2 regions of the Psychrobacillus sp. NPDC096389 genome follow, and region 2 is predicted to be linked to the other one. Evidence: riboswitches for the same ligand, from Rfam matches in the RefSeq annotation. Region 2 holds a riboswitch; the other holds the start of a gene.
The links. Region 2 has a riboswitch for S-adenosylmethionine ahead of metE (5-methyltetrahydropteroyltriglutamate--homocysteine S-methyltransferase). Riboswitches for the same ligand answer to the same signal wherever they lie in the genome.
Positions count from the first base shown of each region.

Region 1: another riboswitch for S-adenosylmethionine. It lies ahead of ACIQ38_RS15110 (MetQ/NlpA family ABC transporter substrate-binding protein); the one in region 2 lies ahead of metE (5-methyltetrahydropteroyltriglutamate--homocysteine S-methyltransferase).

Region 1 covers NZ_JBIWFB010000006.1:44,834-48,046, reverse strand. Annotated here, with positions in the region: gene ACIQ38_RS15120 (amidohydrolase) at 1-667, opposite strand, end outside; gene ACIQ38_RS15115 (YwbE family protein) at 680-877, opposite strand; SAM riboswitch class I at 1,063-1,176, shown strand; gene ACIQ38_RS15110 (MetQ/NlpA family ABC transporter substrate-binding protein) at 1,278-2,102, shown strand; purine riboswitch at 2,411-2,512, shown strand; gene ACIQ38_RS15105 (nucleoside hydrolase) at 2,678-3,213, shown strand, end outside.
Region 2 covers NZ_JBIWFB010000008.1:161,637-164,849, reverse strand. Annotated here, with positions in the region: gene metE (5-methyltetrahydropteroyltriglutamate--homocysteine S-methyltransferase) at 1-1,955, opposite strand, end outside; cobalamin riboswitch at 2,185-2,364, opposite strand; SAM riboswitch class I at 2,447-2,553, opposite strand; gene ACIQ38_RS18085 (3-ketoacyl-ACP reductase) at 2,646-3,213, opposite strand, start outside.

The DNA of each region.
Region 1 (3,213 bases), on a different contig from region 2:
CATTTTCTCCACCTGCTTGAATTTTGGTCAGTTTCGCAGAATATGCTTCGAACGGTGAAAAGTAAAGATTTTTTAATGCTTGATGAATCGCTACTGTGACATCAATGGCATTTTTCCCTTGATGTGGGCGTGCACCATGTGCATCAATTCCACTAATTTTTCCTTCTAAAAACATTGCAGCCCCATGATGAATTGCAGGTGATACTTTTCCAAAAGGAAGTTCTTCAATTGGTCGTAAGTGCACACCAAATAAATGCGTTACATCCTCTAATGCACCTCTGTCAATCATCGCATTGGCACCATTTCCTTTTTCCTCCGCTGGCTGGAAGATAAAGCGGATACGCTTACCTAGTTTTTCGTCTTTTAGTAATAATAAAGCTCCTAAAACCATGGAAATATTGGCATCGTGTCCACATGAATGATTGGCACGAAACTCTCCATCTACTTCTTGCCATAGTGCATCGATATCTGCACGAACAGCGATTACTTCATCGCCTTCTCCAATTTCAGCCAGTAACCCGGTCACGTCATCGAAACGGCGATAAGATACTTGTAATTCATCGAGTATTTCTGCAAGCTTGTTTGTCGTTTCGTATTCCTTCCAGCTTATTTCTGGATATTTGTGAAAATGATCAAACCATTGTAATATTTGCGATTCTACATTCATTTTTTACACTCCTTATTTTTCGATAATCTCACATACACGTCCTACTTGTCCGTCGGTTAATCGAACTTTTATGCCGTGTGGATGGAAGGAAGAATTTGTTAGCAAGTCTTTCACGATACCTCTCGTTTTTTCACCTGTTCGTTGGTCTTTTTTCAAAATAATATATACTTCTAATCCTGGTTTAACGTCTTTTCTATTTTGTCCGTTCATAATAACTCACCTCTTTTTGTATCTTATCATTTTCATGCTATATATACACTGTTATGCAAGCCAATAAGTTCAATAAATACAACAAACAATATCAAGTAAAATTATAATTTTTTGAATTTTACATTGACGAAGTCACCTTGGTCAAGTATAGTAATTTACATTAATAAAAAATGAAATAATTTTATCTCTCATGAAGAGTAGCAGAGGGACTGGCCCGTTGAAGCTCGGCAACCAACCATATGTTTATATATGGAAAGGTGCTAAATCCTGCAAAACGATATCGTTTTGAAAAATGAGAGAGGACGTCTGCATATCTTCAAATTGCTAATGAACCTCTCATTTCTGAGAGGTTTTTTTATTTCTATATCAACCAAGAAAAACAACAGATAGGAGAATAACAATGAAAAAGTGGTTATTTACAGGATTACTCATTTTAGTTTTAACAGTACTTGCTGCTTGCGGTGGTAAAGAAAAATCAGAGGAAGCAAATGAAGGCTTATTAAGCGACGGTGTTCTAACAGTTGGCGTAACTGCAGGTCCACACGAAGAAATCGTTGAAAAAGTGAAAGAATTGGCAGAAAAAAATGGTCTAAAAATTGATCTACAAGTATTTTCTGACTACGTAATGCCGAATGTTTCTTTAGCCGAAAAAGATATTGACATGAATATTTTCCAAACGATTCCTTTCTTTGAACAAATGAAAAAAGATCGTAATCTGGATCTTGTTGCTGTAGGTAAAACGGTCACTTTCCCAATGGGCATTTACTCTAATCAAGTAAAAGATGTGAACGAACTGCTAGATGGTGCGAAAATTGGCTTGCCAAATGATCCTACACAAGGTGGACGTGCACTGATGCTATTTGAAAGTGCCGGTATGATTAAGATCAAAGAAGGTCTAGACACTAATGCTACAATCCATGACATTATTGAAAACAAGAAGGATTTCCAATTCATTGAACTTGATGCAGCACAAATTCCGCGTCAATTGAATGAACTTGACGCGGCAGCTATCAATACTAACTTCGTAATAGATGCTGGTTTATCGCCAGCGGAAGATTCTATTTTTATTGAGCCGAAAGATTCTCCATTCGTGAACATTATCGCTGTCAGATCCGAATCGAAAGATGAAGAAGTGATTCAACAATTTATCGATTTGTACCGTTCGGAAGAAGTGAAACAATTTATCGAAGAAAGATTCGATGGATCCCTAATCCCATCTTGGTGATAAAAGGAAATGTATCTATTGAATACTCTAAGTTTGAAATAGTACTTGTTAAGAAAGAGGCTGGGACACAAATTATTTGTCCATTATAAAAGACGAATAATATTTACTTTATTCATGTAATATAAACAAAAAAACGAACTATCACGAAACATTAAATTAGAGTTTCGATTGATAGTTCGCTTTTTTATTTACTGAATTTCCTGTGTCCCCGCCCCCTTCTTTCAATTATTATCGTATTAATAATTTTATAATGTACAAAATTGGAAGGATTTTTTTATTGACGAAACCATATGTAGTAGTTATTATAAGAAAACAATGTCGAATTATGTCGTATAATGTTGGGGATATGGCCCAAAAGTTTCTACCAAGCCACCGTAAAGGGCTTGACTACGAGTTAATTGTTATATGGAGGAAGGATTCAACTCTTTCTTCATATTTACAGATACCTAGTCAACGCTCCGGTAGAAATCGGAGCGTTTTTTTTGTTTAGGAAATAATTCTTTCCTAGATAGTAATAATAAGATAAGAAACGGTATGCAAGGCATTTATTTCAGGTAAGAGAGGATTGATAAGTAATGAAAAAGAATATTTACTTTAATCATGATGGAGGCGTTGATGATCTTGTCTCTTTGTTTTTATTAATGCAAATGGATAACGTTGAACTAACAGGTGTATCCGTCATTCCAGCTGATTGTTATTTGGAACCTGCAATGTTTGCCAGTAGGAAAATTATGGATCGCTTCGGAAATGGCAATCTGGATGTAGCTGAATCAAATTCTCGAGGTAAAAATCCATTCCCAAAAGATTGGCGTTTACATGCTTTCTTCGTTGATGCTCTACCGATTTTAAATGAATCCGGTAAGATTGACACACCTGTAGCTGAAAATCCAGCACATCTTCATATGATTGATGCCATTCATGCATCCGCTGAAAAGACAACCCTTCTATTCACTGGTCCACTTACAGATCTTGCTCGCGCATTAGACGAAGACCCTTCAATCGAAGAGAAAATTGAACGACTTGTTTGGATGGGCGGTACATTTCGTGAAACAGGAAATGTAGAAGAGCCCGAACACGATGGTACAGCTGAATGGAATGTATTCTGGGATCC
Region 2 (3,213 bases):
ATTATACCGCTGAATTCTGAATAACACATATGTGTATGGATTTGCGTATCATTTTTTACTGAAGCAGTTGCCAGTTTAAATGCATATACGGCTGCATTTAAATAGTCGTCCCTTTTTTCAGGGTTTAATGGCAATCCTTCTCTTAATGCAGGTTCATCTACTTGAATCATGCCGATTCCATTCTTTTCAAGCTCCTCGATTTCCTGACGAAGTGCATATGCAATTTGGTTTAACACATCAAAACGAGGGATATCGTCACGTACAAATGACCAGTTCAAAATCGTTACAGGTCCTGTCAACATTCCTTTTACTGGCTTCGTCGTTAACGATTGGGCATAAACACTTTCCCTCACTGTAATTGGTTCACTGAACGCAACATCCCCCAAAATAAGTGGAGGTTTAACACAGCGCGAACCGTATGATTGAACCCAGCCAAATTGTGACACCGCAAAACCACCAAATTTTTCACCGAAGTATTCTACCATATCTGTTCTCTCAAATTCACCATGAACTAAAACGTCAATGCCAATTTCCTCTTGAATTTTAATCCATTTTTCAATCTGTTCATTAACAAATCGCTCATATGCTTGATCCGTTATTTCCCCTTTTCGCCATTTCGATCTAGTTTGTCTTACTTCAGGGGTTTGCGGCAAACTCCCGATTGTCGTTGTTGGGAGAAGAGGTAAGTTAAATCGTTGCTGTTGCTTTTTAATACGTTCAGCAAATGGTAATGCACGGTTCACATCTTGTTCTGTTAGTTTTTCAATACTTCCCTTCACTTTTGCGTTTTGTCTGTACTTGGAGTTATTTAAAATAGAAAGGGCATTTTTACTTTCTTCAAGTTCTGCTTCAATCACCTCAGTTCCTTCATGTACTCCTTTACTTAGCAGAACAATTTCAACAAGCTTTTCATCAGCGAATGCTAGCCCGCCTTTTATGATTGAATCTAGTCGCTCTTCTGATTTCGTACTGACCGGTACATGTAAAAGAGATGCAGAAGGTTGAACAATAAGCCGATCTTTTTCAACATATGCTTGAATTTCGTTTAGAAGTGCCACTTTTTTATCCAATTCTGCGCGCCATACATTTCGTCCATCAATGACACCTGCAAAAAGGATTTTGTCTTTAGGGAATCCATATTTCCGTAGCTGTTCAAGCGAATCTCCGTGCACAAAGTCCAGACCTAGTCCTTTCACTGGCAACTCAGCAACCGCTTCATAATCAGCAGCTTTTTCAAAATACGTTTGCAGGATAATATTGAGTCCTGGAACTGCCTCATGAATTGCAGTATAAACTTGTTTCACTTGCCCTATTTCTTCGCTAGACAATTTACTAGTCAAAATTGGCTCGTCAAGTTGCACCCACTTTGCTCCTGCCTCCGCAAGTTCTTTTAACACTTGAATATACAGTGGTGTAAGCTGTTGTAATAAAGAAGTGAAATTTTCTGTCCTTGCCAGTTTAATATAAGTAACTGGTCCCAAAATAACAGGTTTTCCATTAATACCTAGCTTCTCTTTTGCTTCTTTATAAAAAGTAAGTGGACGATTCTCTACTAATTGCGGTGTTACACCTTCAAGTTCTGGTACGATATAATGATAATTCGTATTGAACCATTTCGTCATTTCCGATGCTACTGCATCTTTATTTCCACGGGCAATTGCAAAATAAGTCTCCAAAGACACTTTTCCACCTGTATATGTAAAGCGCTTTGGAACAACTCCAAACATAACTGATGTATCGAGCACATGGTCATATAGTGAAAAGTCTCCTACCGGAATAAGATCGATTCCTAATTCTTTCTGTTTACGCAAATTCGCAAGACGTATTGCATCCGTCGTTGTTAACAGTTCCGCTTCTGAAATCTTACCGTTCCAAAAACTTTCTAACGCTCTTTTCCATTCACGCTTTTCACCAATTCTTGGATATCCAATATTTGAACTTTGTACGTTTACCATGCATATTCTCCCCTTTTAGTTTATGTTTTTAAATATGTAAACCTGTGAATCTCACTTTTTCAATCACCCCCTTTCCAGTTGGTAATGTAATGTAAACAAAAAAAGCGATGTCCCAGCCATCTTCGGCTGAGCCATCGCTCAAAATAAAAAGTAGGAAACAACAAGACTAATCCACCGATACGATGAAAATAGCCCCTCGCCCCCACCTCTCAACCCCCGAAGAAAGTGTTGCTTCATACGATAAAAGGCAGGTATACTGGCTCGTGTTTCATCCTTCTGCTGACCTTCCCACGATTGCTCGCAGTGGCTGTTTCAACAGTCGTCCACACTTACAGTTGCGGGGACAGCTTCGGTATTTCACCGAATTCCCTTTTAAACCGTAACGGTACCAATTTATCGTTAACATTTTATATACTGTGATTGTAAAGACAAAAAAGAGTCTGCTCCTGATAATTATTAAAGGAGCAGACTCTTCGTATGAATAAGTCTTTTCCTCATCTATCAAGTCTTTAATCGACTTGCTGGAATTAGCACCGTGCCATAACAGGCGGTTGCTGAGGTGTCATCGGGCCAGTCCCTAAACCTCTCTAGATAAGAAAAACTATTAAATTTTATTGTTGCTTACAACTCTACTTCATTATCTAATAATTTGCAATACTTTTTTCGAAAAGGATTTTTCCCTATTCGTATTTATGGATTAGTTGACCATAATCCAGCTGATTTAAGTAGGATTCTTGGATTCATTTTAAGCTGAGCGACCATAAAGTCTGCAAGATCTTCTGGCTGCATAACTTTTTCTGGATTGCCGTCTGTTAAGTTTAATTCGACCGCCATATCTGTTGCTACTGTACTTGGCGTTAATGTAACGACACGGACATTATGCTTTCTAACTTCTAGCATCAAGGATTCGCTCAAAGCAATTACTGCTGCTTTTGATGCACTATAAGCACTTGTTACTGGTGCTCCTTTTTGACCTGCTGTGGAGGAAATATTAATAATATCCCCTGTCTGTCTTTCAATCATTTCAGGTAATACAGCTCGCGTTACGTAATAAGTCCCCATGACATTTACTTGAATAATTTTTGCCCATTCTTCTGGATCTAGTTCAAGGAAATTACCAAATTTACTAATACCCGCACTGTTTACTAATATGTCGATAGAGCCAAGATCAGCTTTAATCTTGTCTACTGCTTCGTTTACAGATTCCATATCGGCAACGTCTGCAGTTGCGATGGAAACCTTCACTCCGAAATCTTTT